3 regions of the Xylanimonas protaetiae genome follow, and region 1 is predicted to be linked to each of the others. Evidence: riboswitches for the same ligand, from Rfam matches in the RefSeq annotation. Region 1 holds a riboswitch; each other region holds the start of a gene.
The links. A riboswitch is a leader RNA that binds a small molecule or an ion and turns the genes downstream of it on or off. The one in region 1 is predicted to bind S-adenosylmethionine.
Positions count from the first base shown of each region.

Region 2: linked by a shared signal. The riboswitch ahead of ET471_RS18130 (hypothetical protein) and the one ahead of ET471_RS17430 (LLM class flavin-dependent oxidoreductase) in region 1 are both predicted to bind S-adenosylmethionine.
Region 3: linked by a shared signal. The riboswitch ahead of ET471_RS04020 (rhodanese-like domain-containing protein) and the one ahead of ET471_RS17430 (LLM class flavin-dependent oxidoreductase) in region 1 are both predicted to bind S-adenosylmethionine.

Region 1 is NZ_CP035493.1:3,757,220-3,766,718, reverse strand. Features, by position in the region: gene ET471_RS17460 (FAD-binding oxidoreductase) at 1-314, opposite strand, end outside; gene ET471_RS17455 (alpha-hydroxy acid oxidase) at 311-1,351, opposite strand; gene ET471_RS17450 (dipeptide ABC transporter ATP-binding protein) at 1,348-3,072, opposite strand; gene ET471_RS17445 (ABC transporter permease) at 3,069-3,977, opposite strand; gene ET471_RS17440 (ABC transporter permease) at 3,974-4,627, opposite strand; gene ET471_RS18295 (ABC transporter permease family protein) at 4,624-4,998, opposite strand; gene ET471_RS17435 (ABC transporter substrate-binding protein) at 4,995-6,662, opposite strand; gene ET471_RS17430 (LLM class flavin-dependent oxidoreductase) at 6,755-7,900, opposite strand; SAM riboswitch class IV at 7,935-8,045, opposite strand; gene ET471_RS17425 (MFS transporter) at 8,216-9,397, shown strand.
Region 2 is NZ_CP035493.1:627,934-637,432, reverse strand. Features, by position in the region: gene ET471_RS02805 (TOBE domain-containing protein) at 1-4, opposite strand, end outside; gene ET471_RS02800 (aminoglycoside phosphotransferase family protein) at 34-939, opposite strand; gene ET471_RS02795 (hypothetical protein) at 1,065-1,256, shown strand; gene ET471_RS02790 (GNAT family N-acetyltransferase) at 1,243-1,788, shown strand; tRNA gene ET471_RS02785 (tRNA-Ala) at 1,861-1,933, shown strand; gene ET471_RS02780 (OmpL47-type beta-barrel domain-containing protein) at 2,077-4,602, opposite strand; SAM riboswitch class IV at 4,824-4,941, shown strand; gene ET471_RS18130 (hypothetical protein) at 4,990-5,985, shown strand; gene ET471_RS02770 (DUF2180 family protein) at 6,179-6,433, shown strand; gene ET471_RS02765 (response regulator) at 6,480-7,136, opposite strand; gene ET471_RS02760 (sensor histidine kinase) at 7,133-8,296, opposite strand; gene ET471_RS02755 (CPBP family intramembrane glutamic endopeptidase) at 8,293-9,126, opposite strand; gene ET471_RS02750 (GNAT family N-acetyltransferase) at 9,125-9,499, shown strand, end outside.
Region 3 is NZ_CP035493.1:889,284-898,782, forward strand. Features, by position in the region: gene ET471_RS04010 (amidase) at 1-53, shown strand, start outside; gene ET471_RS04015 (aminotransferase class V-fold PLP-dependent enzyme) at 103-1,548, opposite strand; SAM riboswitch class IV at 1,559-1,674, opposite strand; SAM riboswitch class I at 1,794-1,881, shown strand; gene ET471_RS04020 (rhodanese-like domain-containing protein) at 1,887-2,369, shown strand; gene ET471_RS04025 (O-succinylhomoserine sulfhydrylase) at 2,366-3,643, shown strand; gene ET471_RS04030 (hypothetical protein) at 3,702-4,709, opposite strand; gene ET471_RS04035 (hypothetical protein) at 4,878-5,543, opposite strand; gene ET471_RS04040 (hypothetical protein) at 5,807-6,574, shown strand; gene ET471_RS17885 (hypothetical protein) at 6,574-8,346, shown strand; gene ET471_RS04050 (helix-turn-helix domain-containing protein) at 8,446-8,943, shown strand; gene ET471_RS04055 (TIGR04053 family radical SAM/SPASM domain-containing protein) at 9,297-9,499, shown strand, end outside.

The DNA of each region.
Region 1 (9,499 bases):
GGGTGGATCTCGATCGAGGCGAGGCCCGCGGTGGACAGCACGATGCCGTCGGCAGGCGCGGTTGCAGCGCCCGAGAGGCCCGTGCCGGTGCCCCGCACGACGAGCGGGACGCGGTGCCGGGTGGCGGCGCGTGCCACCGCCTGGACCTGCTCGACCGTCCGCGGGATCACCACGACGGCGGGTGGGCGCTCGGTCGGCACACCCGCGGCATCGGAGCGGTAGGGCGCGACGTCCTCGGGCGTCGTGAGCACGTCGTCCGAGGCCAGGGCGGCGAGGATGTCGGTGACGAGGGCGCTGGCCCGCGGGGTGGTCATGATGCTCCTTGCTGGTCGGGCGAGTGCTGCGCAGCGGCGACGAGGTCGCGTCCTACGGAGGCGAGGGTCGGCGCGCCGCACAGCACGTGCACACGCCGGACGTCTTCGACGAGGTCGGTGGCCCAGCGCCGGACGCCGTCCGCGCCGCCGGCGGCGAGTGCCCACGCGACGGGGCGGCCGATGAGGACGGCGCGGGCGCCGAGCGCCAGGGCCCGCACGACGTCCTCGCCGCGCCGGACGCCGCCGTCGACGAGCACGGGCACGGTGCCGGCGACGGCGTCGACGACGTCGGGCAGCGCGTGCGCCGTGGTCAGCGAGCCGGCGAGCTCGCGCCCGCCGTGGTTGGAGACGATGACGGCGGCGGCGCCGGCGTCGACGACGGTGCGCGCGTCGTCGGCGCGCAGGACGCCCTTGACGACGACGGGCAGGCCGGTGCGTGCGGCCAGCCGTCCGATGTCGGCGGGGCCGAGGTCCGTCGCGGTGCCGAGGGCGGTCGGCGGCACGCCGGGGAAGTTCGGGTTGGCGCGTGCACGCCCGGCGAGCCCGACGAGCCCTGCCCGGAACGGCAGCGTGTTGCCGACGGCGGGGTGGTCGACCGTGAGCACGAGCGCCGTCGCGCCCGCCTCGACCACCCGGTCGAGGAACCCGTCGATCAGGGACCGGTCCTGTGGCACGTACAGCTGCTGCCAGAACGGCCCGGAGTGCGCCGCGATGTCGGCGACGGGCACCGACGCGCCCGAGGAGATCACCCCGGGGATGCCGGCGGCCGCGAGCCCGCGCGCGGTGGCGATCTCGCCGTCGGGGTGCACCAGGCCGTGGCCCGCCCACGGTGCCGCGATCACGGGCGCGGGGGAGCGCAGGCCGAACAGCTCGAGCGCCGTGTCGACGTGCGTGACGTCCCGCAGCACGCGCGGGCGCAGCGGCAGCCGCTCCCAGGCGGCGACGTTGGCACGCACTGTCTGGCCGTCGCCGGGGGCGCCGTCCAGGTACGCCGCGACGCGCGGGTCCACGGCCGGAGCCACCGTGGGCGCGCTCACGCGCCCACCGCCGCGGGCAGCGCCGCCACCAGACGGCGCGTGTACTCGTGGCCGGGCCGCGACAGCACGTCGTCCACGGCGCCCTCCTCGACCACCCGGGCGTCCTGGAGCACGAGGACGCGGTCGGCGACGTGGTGCACCACGCCCAGGTCGTGGGAGACGAAGACGAGCGACGTGCCCCGGTCGGCCTGGATCTCGGCCAGCAGGTCGAGCACCTGCGCCTGGACCGACACGTCCAGGGCGCTCGTCGGCTCGTCGCACACGAGGACCTGCGGCTCGGGGGCCAGGGCGCGCGCGATGGCGACGCGCTGCCGCTGCCCGCCGGACAGCGAACGCGGGTGGCGGGCGAGCACCGACTCGTCCAGGCCCACACGGCGCAGCAGGCGCACCGCCCGGGAGCGGGACTCGTCCGCGCCCAGCCCGAGGCGCAGCGTGGACTCGGCGATGACGCGGTCCACGGTCCAGCGCGGGTCGAACGAGCTCAGCGGGTCCTGCGAGATGAGCTGCACCAGACCACGACGCGGCCGGCGGGCCCGCTCGGGCTGCGGGGACCACGCCTCGCCCCGCACGAGGACCTCGCCGGCCTCGGGCTCGAGGAACCCGAGCACCAGGTTGACCAGTGTGCTCTTGCCTGAGCCGGACTCGCCCACGATCCCGAGCGTCTCGCCCGCTCCGAGCTGGAACGACACGTCGTCGACCGCTACGTGCCGGCCGTGCCGGCCGTTCGCGAAGGAGCGTGTCAGGTGCCGCGCCTGCAGCACGACGTCGGACGCGTCGGGCGTGCGCTGCGGCAGGCGCTCGCGGACGAACGTGGTGGCCCGCTCGCCGTTCGCGCCGCCGCCGGGCGCGTCGACGGCGGAGGGGCGCACCAGGCGGAAGCCGCGCGACGAGGCCGACGGAACCGCGGTGAGCAGCGAGCGCGTGTACTCCTCGCGCGGCGCGCCGAGGACCTGCGCCGTCGGGCCGCTCTCGACGACGACGCCGTCGCGCATCACCAGGACGTGGTCGGCGATGCCCGCGACGACGGCGAGGTCGTGCGAGATCAGCAGCAGCCCCGAGCCCTCGGCGACGCGCGCGGCGAGGGTGTCGAGCACCTGGGCCTGCACCGTGACGTCCAGCGCCGTCGTGGGCTCGTCCGCGATGATCAGGCGCGGGTCGCCCGCGATCGCGGACGCGATGAGCGCCCGCTGGCGGAGCCCGCCGGAGAGCTGGTGCGGGTACTGCTCGGCGCGGACGTCGGGACGGGGGACGCCGACGGCGGTGAGCAGATCGATGGTGCGCTCGCGGGTCCGCGCCCGCGGCACGACCTGGTGGGTGCGCAGCACCTCGGCGATCTCGGCGCCCACGGTGCGCAACGGGTCGAGGGAGACGAGCGCGTCCTGCAGCACCATGCCGATGCGGCCGCCGCGGATGGTGCGCCAGCGGGGCTCGCTGAGCGCGGTCGCGTCCTCGCCGTCGATCTCCAGCCGGTCTGCGGTGACGGTCGAGCGGGGGCCGGTCAGCCCGAGCAGGGTGCGGGCGGTGACCGACTTGCCTGAGCCGGACTCGCCGACGATCGCCACGCACTGGCCGGAGTGCACGGTGAACGACACGCCGTCGACGGCGCGCGTGCGACGACCGGGGCCGAGCGCGAAGTCCACCGTGAGGTTCTCGACGCTGACCAGCGGTGTCGCGAGGGCGGCCGGCGTCGTCGGTGCGGCGGGGAAGGTGGTGGCGCTCATGACTGCCTCCCGTCGGTGCGGGCCTGCAACCAGCGGCCCAGCACGGTGAACGCGATGACCGACCCGGTGATGAACACGCCGGGGAACACGCCCGCCCACCAGGCGACCCGCAGCACGTCCCGGGACTCGGCGAGCATCACGCCCCACTCGGGGATGGGCGGCTGGGGCCCGAGCCCGAGGAACGACAGCCCGGAGACGGCGAGGATCGAGGTACCGATGTCGATCGCGGCGAGCACGGGCACCGCGGTCAGGGCGTTGGGCAGCACGTGCTCGCCCAGCACGGCCCACCGGCTGCGGCCGAACACCGCCGCGTGCGCCACGTAGTCGGCGCGCGTGACGACGAACGTCTGCGAGCGCACCACGCGGGCGTACAGCGGGATGCCGGCGATGCCGATCGCGACGGCGACGTTCCAGACGCCGGGCCCGGTGAACGTGACCACGAGCATGGCCAGCAGGATCGCCGGGAAGGACGACACGACGTCGAGCAGCCGGGTCAGCCCTTCGTCGAGCCACCGGCCGACGCGGCCGGTGAGGAACGCGCCGGACAGTCCCGCGCTCACGCCCAGGACGGTTCCCAGCACGACGCCGATGGCGGTGGCAGCCAGGCCGATGAGCACGGAGTAGCGCGCGCCGTGGACGACCCGCGACCAGACGTCGCGCCCGAGGCGGTCGGTGCCGAACCAGTGCTCGCCCGAGGGCGCCCGGAGGCCGACGGTCAGGTCGCTGGAGTACGGGTCGAAGCGGGCGAGCACGCCCGGGAACGCGACCAGCACGGCGAGGAACGTGACGACCACGAGGGCGACGGCCACGGGCACAGTGACCCGTCGGCGGGCCGAGGCGACCCAGGGAACCCGGGGAGCGCGCGGGACGGCCTTCGGGCGTCCCAGCAGGGACGTGGCACTCATCGGGCACCTCGCAGACGGGGGTCGACGGCCGCGTACAGCACGTCGAGCGTGGTGGAGACGACGACGTAGACGGTCGCGGCGAGCAGCACCACGCCGAGCACCACGGGGACGTCCTTGTTGGTCACGGCGAGCAGGGTCACCGAGCCGAGGCCGGGCCGTCCGAAGACCTGCTCGGTGATCACCGCGCCGCCGAGCAGGCCGCCGACGAGGCTGCCCGCGACGGTCATGCCGGGCACCAGCGCGTGCCGCAGCGTGTGCCGCCACACGACGAGGGACTCGCGCACGCCACGCGCGCGCACGGTGACGACGAACGGTTCGAGCATCGTGCGTTCCATGGCCTCGCGGAGCACCTGGCTGAGCAGGCCCGCCGTCGGCAGGGCGAGGGCGACGGTGGGCAGCACGAGCGACTGGACGCCGGTGCCGCCCGCGACCGGGAACAGCCCCAGCCCGAACGAGAAGACCATCAGCAGCAGGATCCCGGACCAGAACACGGGCACCGAGACGAAGACCAGCTCCAGGGTCGACAGCACCGCCCGGACCGCGCGGTGGCGGCCGATCGTCGTCGTCGAGAGCACGACGGCGAGCAGCGTCCCCAGGGCGCCCGCGCTGAGCGCGAGGATCATCGTCGAGCCGATCTGGTCGGAGATCACCCGAGCACGGGCTGGCGCTGCACGTAGGACGTGCCGAGGTCGCCCTGCACGAGCCTGCCGAGGAACTGGACGTACTGTGCCCACGGGGAGCGGTCGAGCTGCCACTCGGAGACGAGCGCCGCCCGCAGCTCGGGGTCGTTGAGGTCGCCGGCGAGGATGTCCGCGACGGACCCGGGCACGGCCTGCAGCGTCCAGAACGCGATCGTGGCCGCCGCCCACAGCACCACGACGCCGGACGCGACCCGGGTCACCAGCCGGCGCACGACGGGGTGCGTCCCGCGGGCGGGTGCCGCCCCGGCGCCCGCGCGAGGCGCGGGCCCGGGGGAGGACGGCTCGCCGGTGCTGCGAGGCTCGACGGCGAGCGAGGTCACTGCTGGACCCACACGTCGTAGGAGCTCGCCGGGGAGTCGAGCTGCGGCTCGAAGGACAGGCCGCCGACCGTGTCCTTGGCGGCCACCGTGTATACCGGGTGGTACAGCGGCACGTAGCGCGCGTCGTCCACGACGGCGGCCTGGATCGCGTCGAGCGCCTTCTTGCGCGTGGCGGGGTCGAGCGACGCGCGGCTCTCGGCGACGAGCTCGTCGAGGCCGGCGGTCGCCTGCGTCGCCCCCGCGTACAGGAAGCCGTTGCTGGTGAAGACGTTGCGGAAGAGGTTCGACGGGTCGGCGGTGGGCAGCGTGTTCGGGTAGACCGTCCACGTCCCCTTCGCGAGCTCGTCGGAGAACGCCGCACCGGTGATGATCTGGACGTCCAGGTTCAGGCCGATGTTCTCCTTGAGCTCGGCCTTGACGGCCTGGAGCAGGACGTCCCGCTCGTCGCGCACGTACGGCTCGGGGTACCCGACGACGATGGTCAGGCGCGTGCCGTCCTTGGTGCGGTAGCCGTCGGCGTCGCGGCCGGTCCAGCCGGCCTCGTCGAGGAGCGCGTTGGCGCCGTCGACGTCGTTGCCCCACGTGCCGACGAGGTCCTTGTCGAAGTACGGGCTGTCCGGGCCGACGCTCGAGTACGCCCTCTGGACGGTGCCGAGGTACTGGCCCTGGATCAGCGCGTCGAGGTCGAAGCCGTCGCGCAGCGCCTGGCGGACGCGGACGTCGTCGGCGGGGGCGATGCGCGTGTTGATGTTGAGGCTGAACGCCGTCCCGGTGGTCGGGCCGGTGAGGTACTGGAACCCGGCCGCGTCCTTGAACACGGTGGTGTCGGTGACCTGGACGTTCTCGATGACGTCCACCTGGCCGGCGGTCAGCGCACCCGTGCGGACCGTGGCCTCGGGCAGGTAGCGGTACGTCACCTTGTCCAGGTGCGCCGGGCCGGTGTGCTGGGCGTACCCGGGGCCCCAGGCGTAGTCGGAGCGCTTGGTGAAGACGATCTGCTGGCCGGCCTGCCAGTCGCTGACGGTGAACGGGCCGGTGCCGATGAGCTCGGCGCTCGGCTGGCAGAGGTCGCCGTCGACGGCGAGGGAGGTGGGCGCGAGGATCGCCGAGCTGATCGTGGCAACGCCGTCGAGGAACGCGCCGTCGGGCTGCTTGAGCGTGACGACCAGGGTGTGGTCGTCCGTCGCCTCGGAGTGGTCGTAGGCGACGAAGTAGGGGCGGGCGTTGAGGGTGGAGCCGTCGGCGACGAACAGGTCGTAGTTGTCCTTGACGATCTGCGCCGTCAGCGGGGTGCCGTCGGAGAAGGTCACGTCGTCGCGCAGGTGGAACGTGTACACGGTCTCGTCGTCGGAGATGTCCCAGGACTTGGCCAGCCACGGCGTGTACGTGCCGTCGGCGGCCTTGCCGACGAGCGACTCGGCGAAGTTGCGGATGATCGGGTAGGAGTTCTGCTGCCCCGAGCGCTGCGGGTTGTAGCAGACCGGTTCGACGCTCACGCCCCAGGTCAGGGAGCCGCCGTCCACGGGGGTCCCCGTCGGGGCCGTGCCGCCTGCCGAGGTCGAGGCGGCGGACCCGCCCGAGCAGGCGCCGAGCGCGAGGGCTGCGGCGAGCGTCAGCGCGGCCGCGGCGGTCCGTCGAGTCGATCGGGTGGTGACGATGGGCATGGGAAGTCCTCACGGGTGTGACTGCGGACGGTCGTGGCCGCGCAGCCGTGGCGGGGTGGAGCAGGGGATAAGGCAGGGGACAGGCGCCGAGGTCAGGCGCCGGCGGGGACCAGGGCCTCGCGGCGACGGATCGCCGGGATCAGGCCCTCACCGACCCAGCGGGTCTCCTCGAGGTTGGGGAACCCGGAGACGATGACCTCGGAGACGCCGATGCGGCGGTACTCCTCGAGGCGGTCGGCGACGTCGTCGAACGAGCCGACGAACCCGAGCGCGGGGCCTCCGGCGACCAGGCCGAAGCCGCCCCACACGCCGGGGGCGATCCAGAGGCTCTCGGGACGGGTGACGTCGGCGTCCGCCAGGAGTGCCTGCCCGCGCTGCTGGCCGACGGACTGACGCTGGACGAGGAACGACCGGAACTGGGCCTGCTTGGCCGCGTCGACGCCGTCGAGCAGCGCGAGAGCGTCGCGCTCGGCCTGCTCGTGGGTGTCGCGGACGAGAACCCAGGACCGGACGCCGAACCGGACCTCGCGGCCCTGGGCCGCGGCCAGCCCCCGGATCCACTCGATCTTCTCCGCGAGCTGGTCGAGCGGCTCGAGCCACGACAGGTACACGTCGACGTGCTTGGCGGCGACGTCGCCCGCGTAGCTGGACGAGCCGCCGAACCAGACCTCGGGCTGGTCGGGGACGGGCGTGCCGCGCACGGTGTCGAGCGTGGCGTCGCGCAGCGTGACGTGCCGGCCCTCGCGCTCGACGGTCTCGCCGCGGAACAGCGCGCGGTACACGTCGAGGAACTCGTCGGTGCGGGCGTACTGGTCTTCCTTGTCGCCGAAGTCGCCGTGCTTCCAGGCCTCGGGGCCGGGCTCGCCGGTGACGACGTTGAGGGAGAGGCGCCCGCCCGAGATCCGCTGCAGGGTGGCGGCCCGGTGGGCGGTGTAGGCGGGCGTCGTGGTGCGCGGGTGCAGCGCCACGAGGAACTTCAGGTTCCTCGTCACGGCGGCGAGCGACGCGGCCAGGACCCACGGGTCCTCGCAGTACGAGCCCGTCGGCACCAGGACCGACTCGAACCCCGTCTCCTCGAGCGCGAGCGCGACCTGCGTCAGGTACGACAGCGACGGTGCGCGATACGGGGCGGTCGGGGCGCCGTCGTCGACCGGCGCGATGTTGGTGCCGCCGTGCAGGACGTCGCGGGACTCACCCGCCGACGGGAGGTACCAGTGCAGGCGCAGGGCGTCGCTCATCGCAGTTCCTGTTCCCCGGGCGCTGGAGCCCGGTGGGCTGTGCTTGCGCACGCGAAGACGTGCGCCTGGTCGTCACCCGGGGCACCCCGCCACAGGGGAGGGTTGCCGCCCGACGAGCCGGGGCTTGGCGTCGGGACTCATGACCGCAGAGGCGGTGCCAGATCGCATCTGACCTGGCAGAACGGGAAGGTACGAACTGTTGCCGTCGTCGTCAACGGAAGGAAATGAGTTCCCGCATTGTGGACAGTTTCGCTTCAGAAAGTGGCGCCGCGCACCGGTTGCCGACCAGGGGCGCTTGCCGGAAGTGTCGTCCCCATGGCCACGCTCCTGCTCGCGCTGATCTATCTCGCGTTCATCAGCCTCGGGCTCCCGGACTCCCTGCTCGGCTCCGGTTGGCCCGCGATGGAGCAGGATCTCGGCGTCCCGCTGTCGTATGCGGGGCTGATCGCCATGGTGATCTCCGCGGGGACGATCGTCTCGAGCCTGCTGTCGGACCGGCTGACGCGCCGGTTCGGCGCGGGGCGCGTGACCGCCGTGTCGGTGCTGGTCTCGGCGCTGGCGCTGCTGGGGTTCTCGCTCGTGGGGTCGTTCTGGCCGCTGCTCGTGCTCGCGGTCCCGTTCGGGCTGTCGGCGGGCGCCGTCGACGCCGCGCTCAACAACCACGTCGCCCTGCACTACAGCTCGCGGCACATGAACTGGCTGCACTGCTTCTGGGGCGTCGGTACGGTCATCAGCCCGTTCATCATGTCGCAGGCGCTGAGCTCCCAGCACGGCTGGTCCGGCGGGTACCGGACCGTCGCGTTCCTCCAGCTCGGCATCGGCGCGATCCTCGTGGCGACGCTGCCGCTGTGGCGCGGCCAGCTCGCGCAGACCGCGGAGCTGCGCACGACGGCGCGGGCGCTGCGGCTGCCCGAGATCCTGCGCATCCGCGGTGTGAAGTCGCTGCTGCTCGCGTTCTTCGGCTACTGCGCCGTCGAGGGCACCGCGATCCTGTGGAGCGCGTCGTACCTGGCCATCGAGCGCGGCGTCGCGACCGCGACCGCCGCGCGCTACGCCTCGTTCTTCCTCCTCGGCATCACCGTGGGCAGGTTCCTGGCCGGCTTCGTCGCCGACCGCGTGGGCGACCGGGGCATGATCCGGCTCGGCCTCGCGCTCATGGTGGTGGGCATCGTCGCCGTGTGGCTGCCCGTGCCGGGCACGGCGCTCGCGCTCAACGGGCTGGTGGTCACCGGGCTCGGGTGCGCCCCGATCTACCCGGCGATCATCCACTCGACGCCCAGCAACTTCGGCGCGGAGAACTCCCAGGCGATCGTCGGCGTCCAGATGGCGGCCGCGTACACCGGGTCGATCGCGATGCCGCCCGCGTTCGGGCTCGTCGCGAACCATGTCGACATCGGCCTGTTCCCGCCCTTCATGCTGCTGCTCACGGTCCTGGTCGCCGTGATGAGCGAGCGCGTGGTGCGGCGGACGGCGTCCTCGCCGGCCGTCGCCGCCTGACCCGCGCAAGGCAGGCCACCTGACCCGCGCAAGGCAAAGGGCGTCCCATGACGCCGCAGACGGAGACGGTGCCCGCGCCGACCCGCCCGGTCGCTGGTTCCA
Region 2 (9,499 bases), 730 kb from region 1:
GCATGGTGCGAACGATACTCCCGTGAACGCGGGTCAGGACGCGGTGAGAGACCGCATCTGCGGAGAGTCCGCCAGGATCTCCCGCAGCGCCCGACGCTGCTCTCGGACACGGTCCCGGCCCGACGTGGGGTCGGCGAGCGTGATGGCCGCCTTCCACACGGCCCAGCCCCGCGCCCGGTCCCACGTGGCGTCGTCGAGGCCGACGGCGTCGCGGAACACCCGCCGGGACGCGGCGTCGAGCGCTGTCCACGCGATGACGAGGTCGCAGGCCGGGTCGCCGACGCCGCTGCACCCGAAGTCGAGCACGCCCGCGAGGTGGCCTCCGGCGACGAGCAGGTTGTCGGGGGCGACGTCGCCGTGGAACCAGACGGGACCGCCCTCCCAGCGGGAGACGAGGGCGCGGTCGAGGACCGCGCGCAGGGCCACCGGGTCGTGACCCGCCGCACCGAGGACCGCGATCGCCGCTCGGGCCTGGTCGGCGTAGACGGCCAGGTCGGCGCCCCGGTAGAAGGTCCGCGGTCCGGCGGGTGGCCCGTCGTCGGCGGCGACGCCCCGTAGCGCCACGAGGAACTGCGCGAGCTCGCGCGCGACGACGACGCGGTCGACGGCGTCGGACCGCGAGAGCACCTCGCCGTCGAGCCAGGCGTTGACGGACCACGCGAACGGGTAGCCGCGCCCCGGGCGTCCCAGGCCGAGCGGCCGCGGGACGGGGACCGGCAGCCGGGACGCGAGCAAGGGCAGCCAGCGATGCTCCTGCGCGACCTGGTGCGCGTAGCCGGGCGCGCTGGGCAGGCGCACGCCGAGCGCGTCCCCGAGACGGAACGTCCGGTTGTCCCACCCCTGCGGCGACGCCGCGACCACGGGAAGGCGGGCCCACTGCGGGAACTGGTCGGCGATCAGGCCGGCGACGAGGGCCTCGTCGATCGAGGGGACGGTCACGCGTCCCACTGTGCCCGCCCGGGGTTGTGGAGGGCACCTCATTCTGGGGGATGCGAGGTTCGCGCTGCGATGTCGCACGCCCCGATCCATGGCTACCGTGGGAAGACGAGACGAGGGGGTCCACGATGGGCGGGAACGGGACGGAGCAGGACGAGGTCACCGAGGTCGTCATCACCGCGACCGAGGTGGTGGTGACCGAGGTGGTGGAGGAAGAGAGCTTCGTCGAGAAGATGGAGCGCGCCGCACGCGGCGAGCTGGGCGCGTCCCCCGTGGACGACCCGGACCGGACCGGCGAGGACAGGTTTGACGCCGGCTGAGCCCGCGCTCGTGCCGTCGACCGGCGGCGACGCGACGACCGTCGCCGTCCGGCCGCTCGCGCCCGCCGACTGGCCCGCCGTCGAGGCCGTCTACCGCGAGGGCATCGCCGGCGGCCACGCCACCTTCGAGGCCACTCCGCCCACCTGGGCGGAGTTCGACGCCGCCAAGCACCCTGCCCTGCGGCTCGTCGCCACGACCGGTGACGACGTCGTCGGCTGGGCCGCGGCCGGACCTGTCTCCAGCCGAGAGGTGTACCGCGGCGTCGTCGAGCACTCCCTCTACGTCGCGCGCGCCGCCCGCGGACGCGGCGTCGGCGGCCTGCTGCTCGACGCGCTCGTCGCCGCCGCCGACGACGCCGGAGCCTGGACCCTCCAGTCCGGCATCTTCCCCGAGAACACCGCCAGCCTGCGGCTGCACGCCACGCACGGGTTCCGCGTCGTCGGCCGCCGCGAACGCATCGGGCTCATGACCTACGGGCCCCTGGCCGGGCAGTGGCGCGACACGATCCTTGTGGAGCGGCGCGCGCCGTGACCGCCCGTGCGCGCGGCGTCGCAGGCGATTTGGAGAACCCGGGCCGTCGGGTGTTAACCTAGGGCGCACCTTGGGGCTATGGCGCAGTTGGTAGCGCGTCTCGTTCGCAATGAGAAGGTCGGGGGTTCGAATCCCCCTAGCTCCACTCCTTGGAAGGCCGTTGGTCAGGATGAAAGTCCTGGTCAGCGGCCTTCGACGTTCCCCGGAGGTCCTCCAGCGAGAGGGCCTGAACGACCGTGATTCCACGTGAGATTCTCCCTGCACGCCGAGAACGGCGTGGAGGGAGCGCTACTCGAGCACGTGCAACCGCCCGTCCTCGGACATCACGTGCAGCACGAGCAGTCCCCGCAGGTCGGTCTCGGACACCACGGTCGGGCCGCACGGTGCATCGGCGCTGTCGCTGCCGCCGTGGTCGCTCCCGTCCTCGTCAGCCCCTTCGTCACCGTCGCCCTCGTCGTCGCAGCAGCACCCGGACCGACGACGCTCCCGCTCGCGCTCCTCCTGCTCGCGCTCGTCCCGCTCCCGGCCCTGTCGGCACGGCCCGCACGACCCCGTGCCGGACTCGCGGACGAGGATCGTGTAGTCGTCGAGCGCGTCCCAGCGAGCCTTCACCGTCCGGCGCGCATCGCCCTCGCCGATGGCGACGAGCTGGCGCACCCCCAGCAGCGGAACCGCCGCGCTCCGCCCGACCAGCCGCTCGAACACCATCGTGTTCCGCGGTGCTCGCGAGCTGTTTCGGTCCTCCAGGCGAGGCTCGGCCACCTCCGCCAGCGGCTGCTCCTCGCGTGCGTGGCCGCGACGCCGGTCGTCGTCGTACCGCAGCGCGAGCACGCTCGCCTCGTACGCGAACGGCGAGCACCGGATCTTGAGGTAGAGCGTGGTGACGTTGTCGGCGTGGTCGCGCACCTCGTAGACCCGGAGCTCGGCGACGTCGGAGCCGAACGGCGTCCACTCGACGTCGGACCGACTCACGGGCACGACCGGGCTCGTGACGACACCCGACAGGCCGTCGCGACCCTCGACGACCACATCGTCGGCGTGCGGGTCGTAGCTGATCACCACCTCGGGCGCGGTGAGGTCCAGGCTGACCGTGGTCTCGTGCCGCGTCTCCGCGTTCTGGGAGTGGTCGATCGAGGAGAACCCCAACGGGTGCACACCCTCGGCGCCGATCGGCACGGGCGAGATGTACGTCGTCGGCCCGACGCCGTCGACGTCGTAGACGGTGCGCGCGACGCCTGAGATGTCGTCGGTCGCCGTGAGCGTGACAGTGACGGCGGTCCGGTTCCAGCCAGCGGCGTTCGGCATGGGCCAGACGCTCGCCGTCGTCACCGGCGCGGTACCGTCCGGCGGCAGGATGCGCGCCTGGTCTGCCGGCGTCAGCTCTCGCGGGACGGAGGTGACCATCGGCGGCGGCGTGTAGCCACCGGCGCCGATCGCGCCGCCCCGGAGTCTGACGTTGAGCCAGTCGTTGCATGGCTGCAGATCGGCCTGAGTGCCGTCGCCGTTGACATCGAAGGGCACCGTGGGCTTGTCTGCGACGCCGTCGGCGTCCCAGTCGATCGGTCCGGCGGCGTTGGCGACGTTCACGAACGCGCCCGACGCCCCTCCCACGCCAGGGACCCACTTGGCCGTCGCGTAGCCGATCGCGCCGGGACCGAGCCCGACCGTCTCGTTGAGCGCGGCCTCCTTGAGCAACGCGAGAGCGACTCGGGAGTAGTCGAGCACGAACACGCCGCCGCGACTGATCCCGGAGAACTGCCAGACGTAGTTCATGACACTCGGGTAGTTCGGCTTGTTGTTCACGCCGTCGGTGCCGCCGTGGTCGAGCCCGAGGTTGTGGCCGAGCTCGTGCATGAAGGTGCCAGCCGTCTGCATGTCGGTGACGCCTGCGAACGTGCCGAGGCTGACGATGAAGTCCGACCCCGGTTGCCGGCCGACGCCGCTGTTGCCGGCCGAGGCCAGCTGGTGCGCCGCGACCGCGTACCGGAAGATCGGCGCGCGGCCGGACTTCACGACGCCGCCCGTGCGGTTCTTGAGCTTGTCGAACTCGGTCCAGTCGTAGTCGACAAGGCCGTTGTCGGCGTCGACGGTCCCGGTGCCCAGCTGGGTGACCTCGCCGACCGCCGCCGCCCGGCTGAGTCCACCCCAGGTGGCTCCGGTTCCGAAGCTCATGATGCTGCTCGGGCCGGCGTCGACGTGCAGGTTGATGCCGACCGCGCCGTTACGGGCGATGTAGGGCGCCGCCGCGAAGGCGTCGACGACTAGCTTGATCGCCGCGTCGCTGGGTCGGTGTGAGTGGGTGCCGTCCTCCATCCAGTCCAGGTGGACGAACAGGTCGGGCTTGCCGACCGTGGCGCCCATCGCGGGCAGGTCGACGAACTGCGGGCCGACGCCACCGCCGGGGTCGATCGTCGCCCCGGCGGTCTTCCAGGCGTCGGGGATGCCGTCGCCGGTGGTCGAGGCGTCGGCCACGACCCAGTGCGCGGTGGAGTCGTTGCCGGCGCCGTCGCCGACACGCACCACGCTCACGACCGCGGGACCGCCCTGGTCGTAGTTGTTACTGCCCACGTAAGGGTTGTCCCAGTGGAACCGCACGAGACCGGTCGATCCCGGGATGTCGAGGCGGTACCAGACGGTGCCCTCGGTGCCCGTCATGACGCCGTCCGACTCCGCCACCCCCTGGCCGGTGGTGCCGGGCTCGATACGCGGCGGCAGCGCGGTGCCCCAGGTGCCGTGCTGGATGCTGTCGTGGTCGGTCAACAAGGCGACGTCGAAGTCGTTCTGGATCTTGATCGTGACACTGCGCGCAGCCATGGGTGCTCCTTGAACGGGCGGGCCAGGACGCCCGCGAGTGGAAGGAGCGGTGGCCCGCCCAGGTGATACCTGACACCCGTAGGGCCCGGGCGATCGGACGAGAGAGCGGAACCCCGAGGCGCGCACGCGGCCGGGTGCCCGGGTGAAGTCCGGGCGCAGTCCCGCACGCCGGCCCTGACCCGCGCCGTCCTGTCGGCGTCGTCTGCTACGTTCTGCGACCAGGTCACGAGCTCAGCCCGCACGCCTCCGGACGTGGGCTGACGGCAACCGCGTTCCCGACACGGTGCCTTCCGGAGAAGACCCGGGTCGACGTCGTCCGACGTCGGCCAAGCACGGGGCAGCACCTCGCAGCAACGCGGGGTGAGCCTTCCGACGACGGAGGGACGCATGACGAAGTACACCCCCGGGTCCAGGTACGACTACCGGGTGGGCGACCACCGGTACGACCCCCGCGTGGTCGACGTGGGCGGGTCTCGGCTGCGCAGCGACCAGGCCGACTGGGCAGCATTCATGTTCGACGACGCGGCGCTCGGACGTCAGGCCGCGGCTGACAGGGCTGCCCTGGAGGCCGTCGTCGTCGCGCGAGAGGAGCAGGTGCACCGGCTCGTCGTCTGGACGCGGCTCGAAGGCCGGCGCGTGTGCACCTGCGGTCTGGTCCTCCAGATGCCCGAGCGTCTCCACGCCAGGACCGGCCACCGCGATCACCGGTGGGAGCACCTGACCGTCTATGTCGCCCAGGACGACGACGGTGCACCGTACCTCGCCTCGTGCGGGTCGTGCGGCGTGGCCGCCGAGACCACCGACCTGACCGAGGCGCGCGCGTGGTGCGCCCACCACGACTGCCCCTCAGCGCCACCGAACGACACCCAGGCGTCCGCCGCCGACGTCAAGACCAGCCCGACCGAGAAGGGAGCACAGGCTGTGGCAGCACCGACCAAGATCGTCGACGAGCGCGAGGTCATCCGCTGGATCGAGGAGGGTCGCACCTACCGCTGGATCCAGGAGGAGTACCGGCGCAAGTACGGCATCGAGACCGGCCTGGCGATGTGGTCGAACGTCAGGCTCCGGCGCGGCCTCGAGCCCCGCATCGCCCGCGACGACCAGCTCATCCCGTGGGAGGTCGCGCTCCAGCACCGGTCGAACTACAACCTGGCGATGTTGCGCGTCGAGGCACGCCGGAGGGCCGGTCTCGACCTGCGCGAGACCGACCAGCGCCGTCTCGACAGCTGGCTCCGCCATGTCGCCGAGGTCAACGCCGTCGTGCTCTACGACCCGCAGACGCCGGACGGGTTCTCCCTCGTCCCGCGCGAGACGGGCGACGACGACCTGATCCGCCAGCCGACCGACGCGCGGCTGCGGACGAAGCGGCACCGCGCCGACTGAGGCCCGCCTCAGAAGGCCGTTGGCCAGGAGGAACGTCCTGGTCAGCGGCCTTCCGTGGGCCCGGAACCTCTCGAACGCGGGACCGACCCAGTCGCGCCGACGTCGTCGTCGTGCGTCATCCAGCGACACGCTCCGTGCACGATCCGCCACGCCGCTACGGTGTCCGACTGGAAGCCGAGGACAAGGAGTGGTGATGCGCTGTTTCGACTGTGCGAGCGAGGCGACGGCGATGGCCGATGCCGTGGCGGTGTGCTCCAGCTGCGGTGCCGGGATCTGCCTCGAGCACACGCTCTCGGGCCACCAGGCGGAGCCCGTGACGAGCCCGGGCAACCCCTCGACCAGGCGGCTGCCGGGTCGTCGCCTGTTCTGCCGGGCGTGTGCCGACGGGTACGTCGTGGACAACGGCTTCGCCGAGCGGGTCGACGCCGCGCTCGTGCCCGCTGTCTGACGCCCTGAGGACGACGTCCCCTCGGCGGCGCACCCGTACCGCGCCGTCAGGTCACCAGCCCGCGTCGGTACGCGTAGACGACCGCCTGCACCCGGTCGCGCAGCTGGAGCTTCGCCAGGATGCGCGAGACGTACGTCTTGACGGTCTCGGGGCTGATGACGAGCGCGTCCGCGATCTCCCTGTTGGACAGCCCCTCGGCCACGAGGCGCAGCACGTCGAGCTCGCGCGGGGTCAGGGCGTCGTCCGGCCCCGCCTCCGCCGGGCGGATGCGGGCGGCGTACCTGCCGACGAGCTGCCGGGTGACCTCGGGAGCCAGGAGCGCGGCACCGGTGGCGATCGTGCGGATGCCGTGGAGCAGTTGGTCGGTGGATGCGTCCTTGAGCAGGAAGCCGCTGGCCCCGGCGCGCAGGGCCTCGTAGACGTACTCGTCGAGGTTGAAGGTCGTCACGACCAGCACCTTGACGGGGTGCGCCACGCCGGCGCCCGCGAGCAGGCGGGTGGCCTGGATGCCGTCGAGCACGGGCATGCGGACGTCCATGACGACGACGTCCGGAGCGAGCCGGCGGGCGAGGTCGACCGCCGTGCGGCCGTCGCCGCACTCCCCGACGACCTCCAGGCCGGGCTGGGCGTCGATGATGGTGGCGAACCCGGTGCGGATGAGCGCCTGGTCGTCGCAGACCAGCACCCGGACGGCCGCGGTCACGAGCGGCTCGCCCGGGGGATGCGGGCCCGCACGACGAAGCCGCCGTCGGGCCGCCGGCCGGCCGAGAGCTCTCCCGCGAGCGCCTCCACCCGTTCGCGCAGCCCGGTCAGGCCGCGCCCGGCTCCGGCGGGTGCCGGGCTCGGGGCGGTGGCAGGGTCGGTGCCGACCTCCACGGTGATCTCCTCTTCGTGCTGGTGGACGACGACGACCGTGCGGCTGCCGTGGGCGTGCTTGAGGGCGTTGGTCAGGGCTTCCTGCACGACGCGGTAGGCGGCGAGCCCGGCGCTCCCTGCGGCCGTCGTGGCGCCGAGGTCCTGGGTCAGCTCGACCGGCTGCCCGGCCCGGCGTGCCTGGTCGACCAGGGCGCCGATGTCGTCGACCGATGGAGCCTTGCCCGCGCCGGCCGCGGCCGGGCGGTGCGGGTCCAGCACGTGGAGCAGGTCCCGCAGGTCGGTGGTGGCGAGCCGGCCGGTGTCCGCGATCGCGTCGAGCGCCTGCTGGAGCCGGTCGGGTGTCGCGGTGAGGTAGCGGGCGGCCTGGGCCTGCACCACCATCGCCGTCACGTGGTGGGTCACGACGTCGTGGAGCTCTCGGGCCAGGCGCGTCCGTTCCGCGGCGAGCGCGTCGTCGGCGACGTGCCGTCGCCGCTCGGCCTCTCCGGCGCGGGCCGCACGGAGCCAGGCTCCGCCGACCCAGGCGAGCACGCCGAGCAGGAAGAAGGTGACGAACCCCGTGACCCCCTCGTCGGAGCCTCGCAGCGTGAGCCCTGCTGCGAGGGCGAGGTACGCGGCGGTCGTGGCGGCGGCGGTCGCGCGACGGTGACGCTCCAGGTGCAGCCCGGTGCTCGCGAGCGACAGCGCCAGCGCGGCGCCCGTGACCAGGTGGTACGCGCGCAGCTGGTCGAGGGCGAAGCCGCCCGTCACCAGCGTGAGGCTCGCCAGTGGCCACCGCCGTCGCAGCGCCAGGGGCAGGCACTCCAGGGCGAGCGCGACCGCGGCCAGCGCGTCGAGCGGGCGCGTAGGCAGGTCGCCCAGCTGCATGCCGTGCGGCCGGAGCGCGGGCACCAGCGAGGCGACCAGGAGCGCCAGCCCTGGCGCGAGGTCTCGCACGACGACGGGGAGCCGGCGCCAACGGCGCCGGCTCTCGGCCAGAACGCTCACCGGGAGAGGGTAGCGGCCACGGCTCGACGCCGGGGGAGCCGCATCGGCACCAGACGGCCGCGTCGTCGGGCGACGACGAGGAGCGCGGCCGCTGCCGTTAGGCAGAGGACCACGGCGTAGAGGCTGGCCTCGGGCCCGAACTCGCCGCCGGTCACGAGGACCGGTCCCGAGATCGTCGCGTCGAGGAGGCCTGTGTGCGTGCCGTTGCCGGACACCTCGGTGCTGAAGATGCCGGACTCGGCGAAGTTCCAGCCGAGGTGGAGCCCGATCGGGAGCCACAGCCGCCGCGTCGCGACGTAGGCGGCGGTGAGCATGCCACCGGCCTCGACGGCGATGGCGATCGCGCCCGCGAGCGTGGCGTGGGGGTTGGACAGGTGGACGAGGCCGAAGACGAGCCCCGTCGCGACGAGCGCGACCCAGGTGCCGCACCAGCGTTCCACGTGCCGGAAGAGGACGCCGCGGAACAGCAGCTCTTCGGTCGCCGCGGCCATGGCCATGATCCCGACGAGCCCCAGCGCGCCGCTCGGCGAGCCCAGGCCGGAGACCCGGTAGTCGCCGAGCGCCGCGATGGCCGCGATGACCAGCGTGAACAGGGCGACGCCGGCGAGCGTGCCCCAGCCGAGCCCCGAGACGGCGCCGGACCGGCTCACCTCGGACGCGGGACGCCGCTCGGTGCGGCGCACCACCCAGCCGTAGCCGAGCACGGCGCCCACGGCCACCGCTACGCCGACGACGAGCGTGAGCCAGGCGCTGGAGGCCACGGCGCCGAGGGCCAGGCTTCCGACGAAGGAGATCGCCACGACGGCGAGGATCTGCGCGAGGAGTTTCATGTCCTCGACGCTAGGGACGGGCCGCTCTCGTCACATCGCCCTGGGGTGGACGATCCGCGGTAGCTCCGACGGGGGACAGGCGGCCCGGGTGGCGCGTCCAGGGCCTTGTCGCGGCCCACGGCCGGCGGATGCGAGACTGCCCCGCGTGGATCCCCTGACCTTCCGTGCCGCGACCCTCGCCGACGTCGACGAGCTCGTCGGCTTCTGGCTGCGGGCGGGCGAGAACGCGTCCCGGCCCTCGGACCGGCCCGACCTGGTCCGGCGGCTGGTCGCCCGGGACCCCGAGGCCGTCATCGTCGCGGAGCTCGACGGCAGGATCGTCGCCACGGTCGTCGCCGGCTGGGACGGTTGGCGTGCCAACCTCTACCGGCTC
Region 3 (9,499 bases), 990 kb from region 1:
CCCAGCTCGAGGACGCGGTACGCGGGCCGGACCGGCGGCCGCCGACCTGGTGACGGGCGCCCTCATGGCGCCGCCGTCTGGTGACGCCGCCCTCGTGACGCCTCAGAGGATCGGCGTGCAGCCCGTCGGGTCGCCGAGCGCGGCCGTGGCCAGGAGGCCGTCGAGGCCGAGGCCCTCGGGCACCGGGCGCGGGTCGTCGACCACGACCCACAGGCCGTCGACGACGTCGTACTGCGCCTGCGGGCCGTCCGCGACGAGCGACCGGACCGCCGCGACGAGCCGCTCGACGTCGGCGCCGGGAGTGCCGACGCCCACGGAGGCGCGCACGGCCCCGGCGTCGAAGCCCAGGCGGCCCAGCAGCGGGTGCGCGCAGAACCGGCCGTCGCGCACGCCGATGCCGTGCTCGGCGGACAGGAACGCCGCGACGAGGCCGGGGTCGTAGCCCGCGACCGTGAAGGTCACCACGCCGACAGGGTCGACGGCGTCGGCCCAGCAGCGGACCACCTGGACTCGGTCGATCTCGGCGAGGCCCGCGACGAGCCGGTCGCGCAGCGCGGCCTCGTGCACGGCGAGCTCGGCCGGGTCGACGGCGCGCAGCGCCTCGGCCGCGGCCGCGAGCGCGACGGCACCGATGACGTTGGGCGACCCGGCCTCGTGGCGGGCGGGTCCCTCGTGCCAGGTCGTCTCGGCGACGCGCACGCGGCGCACCGCCCCGCCGCCGGCGAGGTACGGGGTGCCGGCGTCGAGCCAGTCGCGGCGGCCCACGAGGGCGCCGGCGCCGTAGGGCGCGTAGGTCTTGTGGCCGGAGAACGCGACGTAGTCGACGCCGGACGCGGCGAGCGAGAACGGGCGGTGCGGCACGAGCTGAGCGCCGTCGAGCACCACGCGGGCGCCCGCGGCGTGCGCGATCTCGACCACGGCCGCGACGGACAGGGCCTCGCCCGTGACGTTGGAGGCGCCCGTGATCGCGACGAGGGCGTAGGGGCCGCCGTCGCGGAGCTCCTCGCGGACGGCGTCGAGCGTCGCGGCGACGGACGGGCCGCCGGCCAGAACGGTCGCGTCGGTGTCCCGCTGCCACGGCAGCAGGTTGGCGTGGTGCTCGATGTCGAGCACCAGCACGCGGCCGGGTGCGCCGGTGGCGGGGTCGGCGGGGACGCACCCGGCGAGCAGGTTGAGCGAGTCGGTGGTGTTGCGCGTGACGAGGACGAGGTCGTCCTCGCGCGCGCCGACGAACGCGCCGATGGTGCGGCGGGCCTGCTCGTACAGCGCGGTGGACACCTGCGAGAGGTACCCCGCGCCGCGGTGCACGGACGCGTAGAGCGGCAGGACGCGGTCGACGTGGTCGGCCACCGCCTGGAGCGCGGGCGCCGACGCGGCGACGTCGAGGTTGGCGTACGGGACGCGGCGGCCGTCGACGAGCGGCACGAGCGTGTCCGCGCCGACGACGGGCAGCACGGCGGCGACGCCGTCGACCCGGGCGGGGGTGTAGGTCGGGCTGGCGGCGTGCTCGGCCACGGCGGTGGGGGCGGCGGCGGCGGTCGCGGTCATGGCGGTCTCCTCTTGGCGCTTGCCGTGCGGGGAGGTGCGCACGGCCTGGTCGTCACCCGGGGCACCCCGCCGCGGAGGGAGGGTTGCCGGCCAGCGAGCCGGGGCTTCGCGCTGGCACTCGTGACCGGTCGCCACTCTGGGCGCTCCGTCGTCGCGCGTCAACGGCTCCTGGCGCGAATCTCACGATTCGGGACCATCATGCGAGACGTTGCGGACACCGGCGCCGCCGCGTCGTACGATCCCGGCGACCATCCCGAGCGGCCGACTGACGTGGCAGGACGACGCCGCAGCAACCCTGCGACAGCAGGGTGCTCCAGCCACGATCGATGGAGGCACTCATGAGCGCGATCACCGCCGTTCCCGCCGAGGGCTACGCGGGCGACCTCACGCCGGAGCAGACGTGGGAGCTGCTCACCACCGACCCGAACGTCGTCCTGGTGGACGTGCGCACGCAGGCCGAGTGGGAGCAGATCGGCGTGCCCGACGTCGCGAGCACGGGCAAGCAGGCCGTGTTCACGCAGTGGGTGCTCAACAACGGCACGCCCAACCCGGCGTTCCTCGCCGACCTCAAGGCCGGACTCGCGGCCGCCGGTGCCGGCGACGACGCCTCGCTCGTGTTCCTGTGCCGCTCCGGCCAGCGCTCGGTCGCCGCCGCGCGCGTCGCCACGGCCGCGGGCCTCGCGCCGTCGTACAACGTGCTCCAGGGCTTCGAGGGCGCGCCGGGGCTCTCCGGCGTCCGCGACGTGGAGGGCTGGAAGGTCGCCCGGCTGCCCTGGCGCACCAGCTACACCGACGGCGCCCCCGCGGGCGACGCGCGATGACCGCGCCGATCGTCACCGGCCCCGCGGGCGACGCCACGCGGCCCGGCGGCTCGGGTCGCGGCCCGCTCCCTGCGAGCGCCCGCCCCCGCACGCTCGCGGTGCGCGGCGGCCACCGCCGCTCCGAGTACCAGGAGACGTCGGAGCCGATCTACCTCACGCAGGGCTACGTCTACGACTCCGCCGCCGACGCCGAGGCGGCGTTCGCGGGCGACCTGTCGCGCTTCGTCTACTCGCGCTACGGCAACCCGACCGTGCACGCCTTCGAGGAGCGCCTGCGCCTCGTCGAGGGCCCCGAGGCCGAGGCCTGCTACGCCACGGCGACGGGCATGAGCGCCGTGTTCACCGCGCTCGCCGCGCTGGTCAAGGCCGGCTCGCGCATCGTCTCGGCGCGCGCCCTCTTCGGCTCGACGAACGTCATCTACGAGGAGATCTTCGCCAAGTGGGGCGTGAGCGTCGACTACGTCGACGGGCACGTGCTCTCGCAGTGGGAGGAGGCGCTCTCCCGCCCGGCCGACGTCGTGTTCTTCGAGTCGCCCTCCAACCCCATGCAGGACCTCGTCGACGTGCGCCGCGTGGCCGAGCTCGGCCACGCGGCCGGTGCTGTCGTCGTCGTCGACAACGTGTTCGCGACGCCCGTGCTCCAGAAGCCCCTCCAGCTCGGGGCGGACGTCGTCGTGTACTCGGCGACCAAGCACATCGACGGGCAGGGCCGCGTGCTGGGCGGGGCGATCCTGGGCTCGCGCGCGTTCCTCGAAGGGCCCGTCCAGACCTTCATCCGCAACACCGGGCCGTCGCTCAGCGCGTTTAACGCGTGGGTGCTGCTCAAGGGCCTCGAGACGCTCGACCTGCGCGTCCGCGCCCAGACGGACGCCGCGCTCGAGGTGGCGACGGCGCTCGAGAGCCTCGACGGGCTCTCGGTCGTGCGCTACCCGTTCCTGACGTCGCACCCGCAGCACGAGCTCGCGGTGGCGCAGCAGGCCGGCGGCGGCACGGTCGTCACGTTCGACCTCGCCGTGCCCGACGGGCTCGACCCCGTCGAGGCGAAGAAGCGCACCTTCCAGTTCCTCGACGCGCTCCAGGTCATCGACATCTCGAACAACCTCGGCGACGCCAAGTCGATGGTCACCCACCCGGCGACCACGACGCACCGCAAGCTCGGCCCGGCGGGCCGCGCCAAGGTGGGCATCAACGAGACGACGGTCCGCCTGTCGGTGGGCCTGGAGGACCCGGCGGACCTCGTCGACGACGTGACGCAGGCGCTCGCCGCGCTCTGACCCCTGCGTTTCGATGTAGTACCTCCTTGCGTTCTGAGCCCCCAGACGCAAGGAAGTACTACGCCGAAAGCGAGGGACGCAGGACCGCCCGGTCCGGCACCAGGCGGCCGGGCGCCCATCCCGCCCGGCGCAGGATCGGCGTCACCAGCGGGGCGAGAGCGCCCCGCCATACGTCCTCCGACGTCACGCGGACGAGCTGGACGCCGCCCGTGAGCAGCGCGTTCTGCCGACGACGGTCGCGGAAGAGGGCGTCGGGCAGCGAGTGCGGGTCCGCACCGTCGACCTCGACGACGAGCCACCGGTCTTCCCCGAGCCACCACCCGAGATCGCACCGCGCGACGAACCGTCCGCCCACGTCGACCACCTCGACCTGGAGAGCGTCGGGCGGGACGCCCGCATCGATGCAGCCCAGCCGGGCGACGGACTCCAGCGGAGACTCGGAGCGGGCGTCGGCGAGCGCCCAGACGTCGTGCGTCCGTTCCACACCCGGCCGGCCCCGGGCTCGCTCGTGCGCGGCCGCGACACCGGCCGCGTCGGTCAGCCGAAGATGGCAGGCGCTGTCCAGCACCGCGAGCGCCCGCCGGCGTCCGAGGCTGGGGACCGTGTGCACGAGCGCGTTCTCGACCGACGACACCGGCCACCCGTCACGCATGACGACGGAGCAGCCGTCGTACCGGCGGACCGTGATGCCGTCGCGCGGACGTCGCGGCCCGCCGTCCCGCACGGCGGCCTCGGGCTCGATGTCGACGGGCAGGCCCTGGACGCCGTGCATCGCGAGGGCACAGGCGCCGACGGCGAACGCGTTGCCGCCGAGGGCCAGCAGCGCGACGAGCGCGGCCCGGCGCCGCCGATGGTCGAACGCCTCGTGCCCGGTCCGCTCGCGGGGTGGGACCAGGACGGTGTCGTACACGCCTCGGGTGACCGGGAGGATCCGGCGCTGGCTCGCGAGACGCGCGACCCGCGCGCCGTCCACCCTGTGCAGGGTGAGCTGGGCGGAGGCGAGCAGACCCTCCTGCTCGGCGGCAAGACGGAGGAGACCAGGAGGCAGGGGCCGGGGCGTGCGCACGGCCCCATGCGACCAGCCGGCGCGGCGCCGCCACGCGGCAGAGCGGCGGCCTTGTGCGCAACGAGGCGGAAGGCGCGGCTGTGGACAGGTAGCGGCGGCCGGCACCGCGGCCGGCCGACCGGCCGGATCAGGGCGGCCCGGGTGCCGGTGGCGTCAGGGCAGGCGGCGTCAGGGCAGGCGGAACGCGCGACCCACCGCGAGGCGGGTCAGGCTGGCGCAGACCGTGTCCGTGAGCAGCGCGCGGATCCGGTAGGTGCCCGTCGTCACGCCTGCCAGCGGCAGGCGGGCGGCCCACTCGCCGTGGCGCCAGCCGGGCTCCACGAGGCCCGTCGAGACGACGACGGCCTCGTCGTCGTCGCGCACCAGCATGACCACGAGCTCGCGACCCGCCTCGTGCGTGCCGAGCGCGAGCTCGCCCGAGGCGACGAGCTCGCCGTCCGGCCCGGCCTTGCCCTCGAGGCGGTGGCGGCCGTCGACGTGGACGAACCCGTCGAGGAACTCGTCGATGGTGACCCACTCGGTGCACTGCGCGGCGTTGAACCAGGAGTCGGTCAGGCGCGCGGTGACCGGGCGGACGCCCGCGTGCCGGTGCGCCAGCGCGCCGGCCTCGAAGTGCACCGCCCAGGTACCGTCGGTCACGCGGCCCGTGCGGGTGACGCCGGCGACGCTCACCTCGACCTCGACACCGTCGACCTCCGTGCCGTACGCGCGGCCCGAGACCTCGAAGCGGCAGAACGTCGTCAGTGCGCGCGGGCAGACCGTGAGCTCGACCCGGGGCGCGACATAGACGACGTCGTCGGCGGTGACGACGTCAGACTGGTGACGCTCGGTCATCGTCATGGTGCGGCTTCCTCGGCGGTCGTGTCGGGTGGTGCGGCTATCGTCCCCCGGGATCGGCTCCGACCCGCGCCAGAGGGGCGCGAAGTGCTTGTTCGTGGACAGGACCCGGGATTGTGGTGTTAGACACATCCGCTGGGCGGCGGGCAGAAGGCGTGCGCGCCAGCCCGCACGACAGGCCGCGCGGGGCGTCGTCGCACGGCCGGTAGCGTAGGCACCTGGCGCCGGGAGCCCCCGGCCCGTTCGACTTGGGAGCACGAGTGACCGACGGGTTCATCGCCAGTCCCCCACGGCCCGTCGCCGACCAGACGGCCGCCCACGGGTACGGCGAGCGCATGGAGCGCATGGTGGCCATGGCCGCCGCCGAGGCGGCCGACGCCGTCGGCGAGGCGCGCGAGAAGGCGGCGCAGCTGCTCACCGACGCGCGCCGCGACGCAGACACGACGGTCACCGAGGCGCAGGTCCACGCGACGGCGACGATCGCCGCGGCGCGCGCCGAGTCCGACCGCCTGCTCGCCGAGGGCCGCGACGCCGCCGCCGAGGCGCGCCGCGAGGCCGCCGCCGCGGCCGACGCCCTGACCCGCGAGACGTTGCAGGCCGCCGGGGACGAGCGCCGCCGCGCCGAGCACGACGCCCGCACCACGGTTGCCGACGCCCAGGAGAAGGCGCACCGCCTGGTCGAGGAGGCCCGCATCGAGGCCGCCCGCATCGAGGCGCGCGCCCAGGCGCTGCGCGACGAGGCCGAGACGGCCCGCACCGAGGCGCTCGCCGAGGCCGAGGAGATCCGCCGCCAGGCTAAGGCCGACGCCGACGCCGCCACGTCGACCGCCGCCGCGCGCGCCGCGGGCCTCGTCGCCGAGGCGCAGACGGAGGTCGCGCGCGTGCGCGCCGACGCCGAGCGCTCCACGCGCGAGCTCGTGCAGCGCCGCGACCAGATCGCCGTCCAGCTCGAGACCCTGCGCCGCTCGCTCGGTCTGGGCGCCGGCCCGGCCCCCGCCCCCGCCCAGCACGACGGAGGCGAGCAGTGATGCGCTGGTTCCGCAACCACCCGGCCGACGACCCGCAGGCGCCCGCCCCCGAGGGGTCGCACCCCTGGTGGGCCGAGCCCGCCGATGCGCCCGGCGTCCCGCCGCTCGAGCCCGACTTCGACACGATCGTCGGCGGCGGGCCCGCCGAGCAGACCGAGGCGTCCGCGCCCGTCCCCGAGCGCCGCACGGTGCTCGGCGGGATCCCGCGCTCGTTCGCGCCGTCGTCGTTCCAGCCGACCGCGCCCACCGAGTCCTACGTCCCCGTGTTCGGGTTCGGCGACGACGCCCCGCAGGTCGTCGGCGCGCGGCGCGACGAGGTGGGTCCCGACGGCGCTGCGTCCGACGACGCCGGGTCCGACGATGCTGCGTCCGACAGCGCTGCGTCCGGTGGCGCTGGGTCCGGTGGCGCTGGGTCCGGTGGCGCCGCGTCCGGTGGCGAGGTCCGGGACGGTGGAGGGCGGGACGCTGGCTTCCCCGCCGACGTCGCGCCAGAGCAGCACGACGTAGCGCACGACGAGGCCACGTCCGCCCGCGACGACGCGCCGCAGGTTCCGCTCGCGCCCGACGCGGCGGCCACCGCTGCCGACGAGCGGGCTGGCGGCGTCCTGACGGGCACCCCGGGGACGAGCTACGCACCGACGGACTTCGAGCCCACGCAGACAGACCCCGCACACACCGGGTTCGTGCAGACGGAGCCCGCGCAGACCGAGCCCGCCCGGACCGACGGGCTCGACGCCCCCGCCGGCGTCGCGCCGGAGCAGCACGACGACGCGGGCGCCGAGCCCGCGTCGAGCATCGACCCCGAGGAGTCGCACGTGCCCGTGGGCACCGAGGAGGGCACGTTCGCCGACGACGTCGCCGCCGAGCCGCTGAACCTGCCCGAGGACGCGGACGCGTTCGACGTCGTCGTCACGGAGGCCGACCTCGACGACGACGAGTACCTCCCCGCAGCCGTCCTCCCGACCGCGGCGGACGAGGAGATCCCCGTCCCCGTCGCCGAGATCGGGCTGAGCTTCGGCGAGCGCATCGAGCGCCTCATCGCCGCGGCCGTCACCGAGGCGGAGAACACGCGCGCCGACGCGCAGCACGAGGCCACCCAGCTGGTGCAGTCCGCCCAGCTCGACGCCGAGCACACGGTCGCGGCCGCCCAGCGACAGTCGGCCGAGATCGTCGCCGCGACGCAGCGCCGGTGCGACGACGAGCTCGCGGCCGCGCAGCGCACGCGCGAGGAGGCCGACCAGGTGCTGGCGGACGCCCGCGCCGAGGCCGAGCAGCTGCGTCGCCGCGTCCGTGACGAGGTCACGGAGCTGCGCTCGGAGATCGACCTGCACGCGCAGGCCATGCTCGCGCGCACGCACGCCGACACCAACCGGACGCTCGCGTCCGCCCGCGCGGAGCTCGAGGAGATCACGCTGCGCAAGGCGGAGCTCGAGGAGCAGATGTCCGCGATCCGCGCGCTGCTCAGCGACGCGGTCGTCGAGCCGCTGCCGCAGGACGTCAGCGGGTTCCTCGGCGCGCCCGCCGCCGAGCCGACGCGCACGGAGCCGACGGCGTCCGCGGCCGCGTCAGCGTCCTCGGCCGACTTTGCCGGCTCTGCGTCCTCCACCGACTCGGCAGGCTCCGCGTCATCCGCCGACTCCGCGTCATCCGCCGACTCCGCAGAGCCCACCGCCTCTGGCGACGCTCCCGCCTCCGGCGACGCCGCCGCGTCCGCCGCCTCCCCTGGCTCGGCGTCCTCAGCCGACTCCGCCGACCGCGGCAGGCACCTCTAGCACCCCGGTGTGGCGCCCACAGCATCCTGTGGGCGCCACACCCGCACTCTTCGCGCCCCCGGACAGCGGAGATCGCGCCCCTCCCGTCACACTCGTGGTATGCCCACGCCAGCAGCGGTCCGCCTCCACGAGCGGCCCGTTGCTGCCCATCTGCGGCCGCTCCCGGCGCGGGACCCGTCGCGCGCCGCGCTGCGCGCCCGGGTGCTCGAGGTCATCGCCGCGGAGGCGGCGAACCCGCACCTGACGCCCGCCGACGTCGCCGCGGCGCTGGGCATCACGGACCGCACGCTCGCCCGGCTCTTCGAGCACGCCCCCCGGAGCGTCGCCGGCCACATCGCCCAGGCCCGGCTGGACCTCGCGCTCGAGCACCTCGACGACGCCCGCTTCTCCGGGGACCTCGACGTCGTCGCGCGGCGTTCGGGCTACAGCTCGGTCGCAGACCTCGACCGCGCCGTCCTGGCCTCGACCGGCCTGACGCCCGCGGACCACCAGACGGACGCCGACGACGAGCCGCCCGTCGCAGGCCCGCGGCGGGGCTACCGGCCCACGCTCCCTCGCGGCCGACGCGCCCGCGACGTCGTCGCACTCTTGCGCTGAGCACGCGCCACCCCTGCACCGGCGCCCACCGCGCTCCCGAGCCCCACGGCCGTCCTCAGGCGCTCAACACACGCCGCCCCTTCGCGCGCCCAGCACACGCCGCGCCCAGCACACGCCACGCCCCACACACACCGCGCCCCCGCACGCGCCGCACCCCGCACACGCCGTCCCGCGCCGGGCTCCCGGCGCCTCGCAAGAGCCGCACCGGCGACGAACCCGCAGGTCACCGCCGTCGGGCCCCAGCACGCGCCCACGGCGGCACGGTGCCGCAAGCGCCAGTGACCGCCCTCACGTACCGGCGTCGGACGGCGAGCCGCTAGCGTCGGCGTACCCCTGAACGAAGGAGTCGGTCGATGACGATGGCCCCGACCCACCCCTCGGCCGCCACGGCGATCGGCGCCGTCCGGCACGAGAACTTCGCGTACCAGCGCGCCCCGATGATCGTGTACTGGGAGCTGACGACGGCCTGCGGCCTCGCGTGCCGCCACTGCCGGGCGGAGGCCGTACGCCAGCCGCTGCCGGGCGAGCTCACGACGCGCCAGGCGCTGGCGGTGCT